One region of the Kitasatospora sp. NPDC032757 genome, then DNA from elsewhere that is predicted to be linked to it. Evidence: riboswitches for the same ligand, from Rfam matches in the RefSeq annotation. Region 1 holds a riboswitch; each other region holds the start of a gene.

Evidence for each region. Region 1 has a riboswitch for cobalamin ahead of ACZ5WK_RS22355 (peptidase). Riboswitches for the same ligand answer to the same signal wherever they lie in the genome.
Region 2: another riboswitch for cobalamin. It lies ahead of ACZ5WK_RS08740 (ribonucleoside-diphosphate reductase subunit alpha); the one in region 1 lies ahead of ACZ5WK_RS22355 (peptidase).
Region 3: another riboswitch for cobalamin. It lies ahead of ACZ5WK_RS06065 (prenyltransferase/squalene oxidase repeat-containing protein); the one in region 1 lies ahead of ACZ5WK_RS22355 (peptidase).

The regions. Positions count from the first base shown of each region.
Region 1 is NZ_JBVINN010000020.1:113,238-116,995, reverse strand. Features, by position in the region: gene ACZ5WK_RS22360 (flagellar hook-length control protein FliK) at 1-225, opposite strand, end outside; gene ACZ5WK_RS22355 (peptidase) at 260-1,336, opposite strand; cobalamin riboswitch at 1,433-1,552, opposite strand; gene metE (5-methyltetrahydropteroyltriglutamate--homocysteine S-methyltransferase) at 1,865-3,758, opposite strand, start outside.
Region 2 is NZ_JBVINN010000004.1:234,663-238,420, forward strand. Features, by position in the region: gene ACZ5WK_RS08740 (ribonucleoside-diphosphate reductase subunit alpha) at 1-2,200, opposite strand, end outside; cobalamin riboswitch at 2,390-2,513, opposite strand; gene ACZ5WK_RS08745 (ArnT family glycosyltransferase) at 2,594-3,758, opposite strand, start outside.
Region 3 is NZ_JBVINN010000003.1:110,472-114,229, forward strand. Features, by position in the region: gene ACZ5WK_RS06060 (SCO2322 family protein) at 1-176, opposite strand, end outside; gene ACZ5WK_RS06065 (prenyltransferase/squalene oxidase repeat-containing protein) at 317-1,600, opposite strand; cobalamin riboswitch at 1,689-1,809, opposite strand; gene ACZ5WK_RS06070 (TetR family transcriptional regulator) at 1,971-2,633, opposite strand; gene ACZ5WK_RS06075 (glycosyltransferase family 4 protein) at 2,925-3,758, shown strand, end outside.

The sequences.
Region 1 (3,758 bases):
GCCGCTGGCCGGGTCGCCGAGGGCGCAGCCGGTCTGGATGCCGCCGCCGACCGCGGTGAAGTCGACCACCACGGTGACGCCGGTGGTGCCGGTGCAGGCGGCGGCCTGTGCCTGCGGGGCCTGGACGGCGGAGGCACCGAGCAGGCCGGCGGTCAGGGCCGCGGCGGCGGCGATCGAGCCGAGGGTGCGGCGGGCCGGGCGGGCCGGGGTGAGGGTGTCGGTCATCGGAGTGCTCCTCGTGTGGTCAGGGGTCGGGCGTTCAGCGGGCGGCCGGTGCCGGGCAGGCCAGGGCGGGCGCGTCGGGCCGCGCACCCGTGGCGGAGAGGGCGGCCAGCGGAGCGCCGCCGAGCCCCAGGACGGCCTGGGCGGTGGCCCGGGCACCGTTGCCGGCGTTGAAGCCGCTCGCGTCGTAGGCGACGGCGCCACGCACGGCCGCCTCGGCCGAGCAGCCCTGCTGGAGCTTGACCAGGCTGCTCCAGCCCTTGAGGCCGGCGCCGAAGCGGCCGCCGGAGAGCAGCGCCTGCGTGGCGAGGCCGGTGGTGTTGGCGTTGGAGACGGTCGCCCCGGCGGCCGCGAAGCCGCCGTCGGTGTTCTGGTGGGCCGTCAGCCAGCCGAGCCCCGCGTTCGCCTTGGCGGTGCGGCCGGTCGCGGCCAGGGCCTGGACGGCCAGCGCGGTGGCGTCGGCGTCGCTGGTGCAGGTGGCCTGGCCGAAGGCGACCGGGAAGCCGCCGTCCGCGCACTGGCTGCCGGCGAGGAAGTCGACGGCGCCGGCCGGGGCGCCGCCGGGCGTGCGCTTGAGGGCGATCACGGCGAGCGACTGGCCGAAGGCGTTGCTGTAGTCCCCCCACTGCGAGCGGTCGGAGAAGCGGCCGCTCGGGCTCTGGAGCGAGCGGAGCCGGGCCGGCAGGTCGACGCCGCCGAAGGCGGTCGGGTTCTCGCCGCGGACCTCGGCGGCCAGCAGCAGCTTGGCGGTCGCGCCCGCGTAGGCCTCGGTGGTGCCGTCGCCGAGGTAGCCGGCCAGGATCTCGGGCTTCGCCAGCCAGGCGGTGGCCTTCGCGGCCGCCTCGTCGGAGCTGCGGGAGGCGGCGAAGGCGAGCACGGCGTCGATCGTCAGCCCCTGGTCGGGGTAGGCCGTCCCGTTGAACGCCGACTCGAAGTGGTCCCCGTCGACGAGCTGGCGGGCCAGCCAGCCGGCCGCGGCGGCGTCCGGCCGGATCGTCGGGGACGACGCCGGGGCGGCGGGTGCGGCGTGCGCGGCGGTGGCCGCCGGGAGCGCGGTGGCGAGGGCGAGCGCGGGTATCGCGAGCAGACCGAGGGTGCGGCGGAGCGCGGGCATGGGGGCCTTTCCGGGCCTGGACGCAGGGGCCCGGAGAGCGTCGGCACAGCGCCGGGCAGCCCTCGGAGCTCCGGCCCGCAGACCACGACGGGAGGAGTGGACACACCTCCGCCGACGGGTACTCGGGCTCGCCGCCGACAGCCGTCGGCGGCCTACCGTTGCGGGTCAGCGCCGGAATTCGACCGGACTTCCCCCAGCGGCGGAGTCAGAACATGACGGCCCATCATGGCGAGGCGCGGAAGACCGGGTCAAGGGATCGCGGGTCACATCACGGCATCCCCCGGCCCGGGCCGGGTCACCGGTGCGACCGACATCACGCAGCCGGTCACCCGGCCTCCCCCTGTCCCCTGACTGCCTTTCACGACCACGGACTTCTCCGCGGTCACGACGGAGATCCACCAGAATCTCGGACTGCCCGAATCAGGCTGAGGCCGTCCGGTCGGCGGCCCCGTGCGGACCGGCCGCCGGCCGACCGCCTGGTGGGACAGGGCGCCCGGCCCTGTCCCACCCCCGGCCCCGCGCGGAGCGTCAGCCGGCCAGCTCGCCCCGCAGGCGGCGGGCGGCGCCCACCAGGCTCTCCAGCGAGGCGCGGGTCTCGGCCCAGCCGCGGGTCTTCAGGCCGCAGTCGGGGTTGACCCAGAGCCGCTCGGCCGGGATCGCAGCGAGCCCGGCCCACAGCAGGGAGACGGCCTCGTCCGTGCTCGGCACCCGCGGCGAGTGGATGTCCCACACACCCGGGCCGACCTCGCGCGGGTAGCCGGCGCCCGCCAGCTCACCGGCGACCTGCATGTGCGAGCGGGCCGCCTCCAGCGAGATCACGTCGGCGTCCAACTCGTCGATGGCGCGCAGGATGTCACCGAACTCGGCGTAGCACATGTGGGTGTGGATCTGGGTGTCGGCGCGCACCCCGGAGGTGGCGAGCCGGAAGGCGACGGTGGCCCAGTCCAGGTAGGCCGGGCGGTCGGCGGCCCGCAGCGGCAGGGTCTCGCGCAGGGCCGGCTCGTCGACCTGGACGACGGCCGCGCCGGCGGCCTCCAGGTCGGTGACCTCGTCGCGCAGGGCGAGGGCGACCTGGAAGGCGGTCTCGGCGAGCGGCTGGTCGTCGCGGACGAAGGACCAGGCGAGCATGGTGACCGGGCCGGTCAGCATGCCCTTGACCGGACGGTCCGTCAGGTCCTGGGCGTAGCGGAACCAGTCGACGGTCATCGGGTGCGGGCGCGAGATGTCCCCGGCGAGGACCGGCGGGCGCACGTACCGGGTGCCGTAGGACTGCACCCAGCCGTGCCGGGTGGCCAGGTAGCCGGTGAGCTGCTCGGCGAAGTACTGGACCATGTCGTTGCGTTCGGGCTCGCCGTGGACGAGGACGTCCAGCCCGGCCTTCTCCTGGAACGCGATCACCTCGCGCACCTCGGCCTCGATGCGCTCCCGGTACGCGGCCGCGTCGATCCGTCCCGCCGTCAGGTCGGCCCGGGCGAGGCGCAGTTCGGCCGTCTGCGGGAAGGAGCCGATGGTGGTGGTCGGCAGCAGCGGCAGGCCGAGCCGGGCGCGCTGGGCCTCGGCGCGCTCGGGGTAGGCCTGGGCCCGGCGGCCGTCGGCCTCGGTGACGGCGGCGGTGCGGGCGCGGACGGCCGGGTCGCGGGTGATCGGCGAGCCGGCACGGGAGGCGAGGTCGGCGCGGTTGGCGGCGAGGTCGGCGGTGATCGCGTCGGTGCCCTCGCGCAGGCCGCGGGCGAGCAGCGCGGTCTCGCCGGCCTTCTGGCGGGCGAAGGCGAGCCAGCGGGCGATCTGCGGGTCCAGGTCGTGTTCGGCGGCGGCGTCCAGCGGGACGTGCAGCAGGGAGCAGGACGGCGCGACGTCGACGGTGCCGGCCAGGCCGAGCAGGGTCGCCAGGGTGGTCAGCGACTTCTGCAGGTCATTGATCCAGACGTTGCGCCCGTCGACCACACCGGCGACCAGGCGCTTGCCGGGCAGTCCGCCGACGGCGGCGAGGTCGTCGAGGTTGGCCGCGGCCGGACCGGTGAAGTCCAGTGCGAGGCCGTCGACCGGCGCCTTGGCGATCACGGGCAGGGCCTCGCCGAGGCGGTCGAAGTAGCTCGCGACGAGCAGCTTGGGCCGGTCGGTGAGGGCGCCGAGGTCGCGGTAGGCGCGGGCGGCGGCGTTCAGCTCGGCCGGGGTCCGGTCCTGGACGAGCGCGGGTTCGTCCAGCTGCACCCACGCGGCGCCGGCGGCGCGCAGGTCGGCGAGGAGCGCGGCGTAGACGGGCAGCAGCCGGTCGAGCAGGGTGAGCGGCCGGAAGTCCTCCGCCACCCCGGGCGCCGGCTTGGCGAGCAGCAGGTAGGTGACCGGGCCGACCAGCACCGGGCGGGCGTCGTGGCCGAGCGCGACGGCCTCGCGCAGCTCGGCCACCTGCTTGGCCGGGTTC
Region 2 (3,758 bases), on a different contig from region 1:
AGCTGAGCTTGCCGATGGTGGGCGCGGCCATGAAGAGGTTCAGCGACTGGCTCTGGTCGAGGTACGGCATGCGGGCCGCGGCCAGGTCGATCAGCGCACGCTGGGGGAGCTCCCAGGCCGTGCGGTAGAGCGAACGGACCTCGGCGGGCAGCCAGTTGAGCTCCTGGACCGAGCCGTTGGCGTCGCGCAGCGCGTCCCGGGTCTGCTGGTCCCAGACGCCGAGCTCCTTGAGCTCGCGCACCAGGTACGGGTTGACCTGGAGGAACTCGCCGGAGAGGGTCTCGCGCTTGAACAGGTTGGAGACCTGCGGCTCGATGCACTCGTAGACGCCGGCGATCGAGGCGATCGTGGCGGTCGGCGCGATGGCGAGCAGCAGGGAGTTGCGCAGGCCGGTGGTGGCGATGCGGGTGCGCAGCGCCTCCCAGCGGCCGGCCCACTGCGGCGCGGCCGACGGGAAGTGGTCGATGTGCAGCTCGCCCCGGGCGGCACGGGTCTCGCCGTACGCCTCGTGGCGGCCCAGCTGCTCGGCCAGGTCGGCGGAGCGCTCGTACGCGGTGAGCATGATGCGCTCGGCGATCAGCGTGGAGAGCTGCTTGGCCTCGGCCGAGTCGAAGTCCAGGCGGAGCTGGAAGAAGACGTCCTGCAGGCCCATCACGCCGAGGCCGACCGGGCGCCAGCGGGAGTTGGAGGCACCGGCCTCGGGGGTCGGGTAGAAGTTGATGTCCACCACGCGGTCGAGGAAGGTGACGGCGGTGCGGACGGTCGCGTCCAGCCGGTCCCAGTCCATCGCGTTCAGCAGGTCGGCGGCGGTGGCGCCGGGGGCGACGTGGGCGCCGAGGTTGACCGAACCGAGGTTGCAGACGGCGGTCTCGGAGTCGTCCGTGACCTCCAGGATCTCGGTGCAGAGGTTGGAGGAGTGCACGGTGCGGCCGGGCAGCGCGGTCTGGTTGGCGGCGCGGTTGGAGGCGTCCTTGAAGGTCATCCAGCCGTTGCCGGTCTGCGCCAGGGTGCGCATCATCCGGGCGTAGAGGGTCTGCGCGGGGATGGTGCGGACGGCCTTGCCGGCCAGCTCGGCCTTGCGGTACGCCTCGTCGAAGTCGGCGCCCCAGAGGTCGACCAGCTCGGGCACGTCGGCCGGGGAGAACAGCGACCAGTCCTCGTTGGCGTTGACCCGGCGCATGAACTCGTCCGGGATCCAGTGCGCCAGGTTGAGGTTGTGGGTGCGCCGCGCCTCCTCGCCGGTGTTGTCGCGAAGCTCCAGGAACTCCTCGATGTCCGCGTGCCAGGTCTCCAGGTAGACGCAGGCCGCGCCCTTGCGGCGGCCGCCCTGGTTGACGGCGGCGACCGAGGAGTCGAGGGTGCGCAGGAACGGGACGATGCCGTTGGACTTGCCGTTGGTGCCCCGGATCAGGCTGCCGCGCGAACGGATCCGCGAGTAGGAGAGGCCGATGCCGCCGGCGTGCTTGGAGAGACGGGCGATCTGGGCGTACCGGGAGTAGATCGAGTCCAGGTTGTCCAGCGGCGAGTCGAGCAGGTAGCAGCTCGACATCTGCGGGTGCCGGGTGCCGGAGTTGAAGAGGGTCGGCGAGGAGGTCAGGTACTCCAGCCGGCTCATCAGGCCGTACAGCTCCGCGACCTCGCGCACCGACTGCTCGTTGTCGCCGACCGCCAGGCCGCAGGCGACGCGGAGCAGGAAGTGCTGCGGGGTCTCGACGACCTTGCGGGTGATCGGGTGGCGCAGCAGGTAGCGGGACTGCACGGTGCGCAGGCCGAAGTACTCGAAGCGGTCGTCGCCCCGGGCGTCGATCAGCGCGTCGAGCGCGGCGGCGTGCTTGGCGACGAAGCCGGCGGTGACGTCGCCGATCAGGCCCTCGGCGTGGCCGACGGCGATCGAGGCGGAGAAGGAGACCGAGCCCTGCGAGACCGCCTCGTCGACGATCTCCAGCGCGAGCAGGCGGGCCGCCAGCTTCGAGTACTGGGGGTCCTCGGCGATCATCGACGCTGCGGCGTCCACGGCCAGCCCGCGCAGCTCGGCGAAGTCCGAGCCGGCGTGGCGGCCGCGCAGCGCGGCGGCGGCGACATGGCCGGGGTCCACCTGGGGAAGGTCGACGCTGCGGTCGGTCAGCAGCCGGAGCAGCGCACCGCCGGGGTCGGAGACCGTCGGGTCGACGGGGGCTGAGCTGGACCCCTGGGCGGGCAGGGTGACTGAGGCAGCGGTGGTCAAGGCGCTCTCTCCTGGCGGCGATCGGCGGCTGTTGATCGGGGGCACCGGGCCGTTGGAGCAGGGGAGCACGGCGCGACGGCCGGACGGCGTCGCGCGACGGTGTCATCCCCGGCCCGCCCGCGAGGCCCGGAAGTACTTCGTGTGCTGGAGGCCTCTGCGGGGAGGCCGGGCGGCACGCTGTCGGCAGGTACTCGGACTCGCGGGCTCTGGTCGGAGCCGCCCGCACACCGCTGCGGGGCAGTCCCGGATTCGCACCGGGTTCCCCTGCGTCGACAGCAGGGATGAGCATACATCTAGTGGCGGTCGAGTATCGCGGCACCATATGTAGTAGCCGGTGTGTCGCGGGGCGTGGCCCGGCGCCCCGGGCTCTCAGTGCAGGAGGAACACTCTGTACGTGCCGGAATCACCGGTCGGGGAGCTGAACTGTGCGATCAGTCGGTAGCGTCCGGCGGCCCTGACAGCCTCGGTGATGGCCCGGTCCGTGGCGGTGGGCGCGGTGCTGTCGAGGACGACCACGGTGAACCAGCCGTTGCGGACGGCGGTGACCGTGCCGTCGTCCCCGTGGTGCATCACGCCGGCCGGGTCCCGGTAGTCCGTCCCCTTGCGGGCCGAGACCCACTGCTCGGGCTTGCTGACGCTGCCCAGGTAGTACTCCGGCAGCCCGTCGACCTCGGTGAGGTAGCGGCCCTGCGGGGTGGCGTGCACGCGCAGCACGCCGAGCAGCCGGCCGGAGTCGGGCCCGTCCTGGTACCGCAGCGCCGACTGCTCCAGCCCGAGGGCGAGCAGCACCACCCAGACCAGGATGCCGAGCTGCGGGTTGCGGAAGTGCGCGCCGACCAGCCTGGTGATGCCCACGCCGGCCAGCGGCGCGGCGAACAGCATGCCGAAGCCGAGGTGGCGGAACATCACGCCGGAGGTGCCCAGGTACGCGTACCCGGCCGGGATCAGCAGCGCCGACGCGCACAGGGTCAGGCTCAGCGCCGTGCGGCGCAGCCGGGAGGCCGTGATGGCGCTGTCCTCGGGCGACTCGTTCAGCCGCTCGCGGAGCGAGTAGGCGATCCCGCCCGCGCAGGCGAGCAGGGTGAACAGGCCGCTCCACTGGAGCGCGGAGGAGAGGACCGAGCCGGCCCCGCGGGCCTGGTGGCCGTGCCCGGGCGACCAGGCCCAGACGTCGTCCAGCAGGCCGAAGGCCAGGAGCGCCGCGAGGGCGCCCGCCGCCAGGAGGAGTGCGCGCCCGGCGGCGGGGCCGCGGCCGCGGTAGGGCCAGGCGGTGATCAGTGCGAGGGCGGCCAGCACGGGCAGCGCGACCACCGCGGCGTACTCCACGGCGGCCGCCAGCGCCGCCACCGGTACGGCCAGCAGCACGGTGGCCACCGGGGCGCGGGCGGTCCGCACGACGATCCAGGTGGCGGCCGCCACCAGGGCCACCGCGAGGGCGTCCGGGGCGGCGTAGAAGCCGACGACCACGGTGGACTGCAGGACGGCGTACGCGGCGGCACTGCAGATGGCCACGCGCTCGTTGAAGAGCCGGCGG
Region 3 (3,758 bases), on a different contig from region 1:
TCCGGCGGAACGTACACGGAGGGCCCCTGCTGCTGGTAGGCCCACCCGCCGTCGGACCACTTCCAGAACGACCAGTACCGGTACCCGGCGGCCTGCGCCGGCGCGGCCCCGATCACCAGCAGGATCAGCACCCCGGCCACCACCCCGGCGACGAACCGGACGAGAGCGGGCGCCACCCGCCGGCAGCGGCCGGGGGCAGCGGGTGCCGCGGTGGCTCCTGCCGGAGCAGCTGCTGCCGGGGCGGCTGCTGCTGCCGGGTGGCCCGGTGCAGCGGCGGCTGCTGCCGGGCTCACCGGTGCCGGCGTGGTCGGGCTGGTCACGGCTTCGGGCCGCGCTTGCGCTGAATGCTCAGGACCACGCCGCCGCCGATGCCGATGAGCAGGCCGATGCCGATCGGCCACCACTGGCTGACGCTGCCGTCCTTCTTCCCCTTCGCCGGCGCGGAGGCCGTGGCGGAGGCCGAGGCCGGGGCGGTCGCCTTGGGCGCCGGGCCGAGGGCGGTCAGCTGGGCGACGAGGTCGCCGCCGAACGAGGCCGGGTCCCGCTGGGCGGCCTGGGCGACGAGCAGCAGGGTGGCGGTGGCGGAGGCGTCGGTGCCGCCCTTGGTCCAGGTGGTGCCCTCCTTGGCCAGCCAGTCCACCGCGCCGGCGGCCTGCTGCGGGTGGCCGCCCTGGATCAGGCCGAGCGCGGCCCAGGCGGTGGCGGTGTAGTCGGGGGTCGGGGCGGCGCCGGGGGTGGTGAGGGTGAGGTGCTGCCCGCCGGCGGCGAGCTGAGCGGTGAGGTAGGCGCCCGCGGCCTCGCCGGAGTCGGCGCGCGGCACGGCCGTCGGCGCCGAGCCGGCCGCGCCGGTGGAGCCGTCCGCGCAGGTGAGCGCCTTGGGCGCGGCGTCGGTCCGGTTGGTGTTGGTGACCGGCAGCTTCCCGCCGACGGCGGCCAGCGAGGCCTGGCCGGTGGCGAGGGCGTTCGGTTCGAGCGCACCGTCCGGCTTGGGCTGGTAGGCGAAGGCGCCGCGCTGGTCGGCGGGGGCGGCGCAGCCGAGCTGGAAGAGCGCGAGCCCGTCGAAGGCGCTCTTGCCGGCCTTGGCGACGCCGGCCGGGTCCACCTTGGCGGCGAGCAGGGCGTTGACGGCGAGGCCGGTGGAGTCGGCGTCGCCGGGGCTGCCGGGGTTGTAGGCCCAGCTGCCGTCCGCGTTCTGGTTGGCCTTGAGCCACTGGACGCCCTTGTCGACGGCGTCCTGGTGCCCGCCGAGTGCGACCAGCGCCTGGACGGCGACGGCGGTCGCGTTGCTGTCCCCGGTCGCGGCGGCGCAGGCGGCCGTGGTGTCCGCACGGAAGGACTGCCAGCCGCCGTCCGCGCACTGCTGGCCGGTGAGCCAGGAGACGGCGGAGTCGGCGGGCGTCACCTTGGCGCCCGCCAGTGCGGTGAGGGCGAGCGACTGCCGCCACACCCCGTCGAACGTCGGGTCGCCCTTGCCGTACAGGCCCTCGGGGGCGGCCGCGGCGCTGGGTGAGGGGCTGTCGGCGAGGGCCGGCACGGCGGCGGCGCCGGTGAGCAGCGCGGCGGTCAGGGCGGCGGCGCCCAGGCGGGCGGCGGTGAGCATGGTGGAGGTGAGCCTTTCGGTGAGCGGTGGTGGCCCGGGTGGGCCGATCCGTAGACCTCGACGGGTGCCGGGCGCGGGTGTGCCCGGTGTGGCCGCTCGCCCCTCCCCGGGCATTCCGACTCGCCCGGCCGTCCAGCGCCGGGCTCACGGTTGCGGGGTCAGTGCCGGATTCGCACCGGCTTTCCCCGGAGGAGAAGCGGGATGGAATTGTCCTGCGGCTCGACTTTAGCGGCCGCGCGGGGGCTGCCGAACCGCCCGGGCGAGAACAGGTTCCACTTGGGCGGCGGGCACCGCCACCGATCGGGGGCGAGCACCGGCGAACGGCCGCACGGCAGCGGTGGGGCGGCGGCCGGCCGGCGGCCGACCGGCGTCACGGCAGGGTGAGCAGCCGGGCGGCGGTGTGCAGGTCGGCGCGGACCTCGGCGATCGAGGAGCGGCCGGAGAGCCAGGACACCAGCGCCGAGTGCCAGGTGTGCTCGATCACCCGGACGGCGGCACGCTGGCTCTCGGTGGGCGGACCGGACTGGCCGATCGCGTCCAGGATCAGCTGTCCGGTGGCGGTGCTCACGAGGTCCACCTCGGTGCTGACCGAGCGGTCCGCGAAGGAGAGCGCCCGGACCATCGCCTCCGCCAGCAGTGGTTCGCGCTGGAGCGCGTGGAACGCGCGGGTGAGTGTCTCGGCGACCCGCGGGGCCGGTTCGAGCTCGGCCGGAGGGTGCCGCCGGACGTGCTCCTGGAGGCTCTGCAACTGCTCCAGCATGACCGCGACCAGCAGATGTACCTTCGACGGGAAGTACCGGTACAGGGTGCCGAGCGCGACCTGCCCGCCCTCCGCGACCTCCCGCATCTGCACCGCGTCGTACCCGCCGCGGGCCGCCAGCGCGGTCGCGGAGCGCAGGATCCGCCGCCGCCGTTCGGCCTGCCGGGCGGTCAGCGGCGGGCCGTCGGGGTGCGGTGCGGGGGTCGGTGCGGAGCGCGGCGCGGGGTGCGCCGCGGCGGGTGGCGCAGGGTGTGGTGCGGCGGGCGACGGCAAGGGTGCTCCCGGTGCGCGAGAGTGGCGGGGTGCTCCTGAAGTGCCGGAGCATGTCCGGAACGGTTCCGGAGCAGGTACGTCCGGCCGGTCCGGCGGAGCTGGTCCGGCAGGTCGGGCGGGTGATCCGGCGTGGCGTGAATCACCAGCCCTGGCTCCTGACGAGAAGCTACGGGCCGGTATCTTCGAGGTCTCTCATTGTTCACATGGTCAGTGGCGAACTCCACCTCACACTGAAACCTGATCTACTTTACCGACCGGCAGCACACCTAGTAGCAGAGATGGGGGCCGAGGATGACCGCGCGACCGCTGCGGATTGCCCTCCTGTCGTACCGCGGCGACCCGTTCTGCGGCGGCCAGGGCGTCTACGTACGGCACCTCTCCCGTGAACTGGCCAGGCTGGGCCACCACGTGGACGTGATCGGCGCCCAGCCGTACCCCGTACTGGACGAGGTCGAGGGCCCCGGCTCGGTCCGGCTGGTCGAGCTGCCCAGCCTGGACCTCTACCGGGCCGACGACCCCTTCCGCACACCGGACCTCGCCGAGTACCGCGGCCCGGTGGACGTGCTGGAGGTCGCCACGATGCGCACCGGCGGCTTCCCCGAGCCGCTGACCTTCTCGCTGCGCGCCCGTCGGTACCTCGCCCTGCACAAGGGCCGCTACGACGTCGTGCACGACAACCAGACCCTCGGTTACGGCCTGCTCGGCCTCGGGCGGCACGGGTTCCCGCTGGTCACCACGATCCATCACCCGATCACCGTGGACCGGCAGCTGGAGCTGGACGCGGCCCCCACCAGACTCCGGCGGCTGTCGCTGCGCCGCTGGTACGCCTTCACCCGGATGCAGCGCCGGGTGGCCGCCCGGCTGGAGCACATCATCACCGTCTCCGGCAGCTCGAAGCGGGAGATCGTCGAGCACCTGGGTGCCGCGCCCGGCGCGGTCTCGGTGGTGCCGATCGGCGCCGACACCCGGCTCTGGTCGCCGTCGGAGACGGTGCGGCGGATGCCCGGCCGGATCGTCACCACCTCCAGCGCGGACGTCCCGCTCAAGGGACTGGTGTACCTGGTGGAGGCGCTGGCCAAGGTCCGCACCGAGCGGGACGCGCACCTGGTCGTGGTCGGCAAGCCG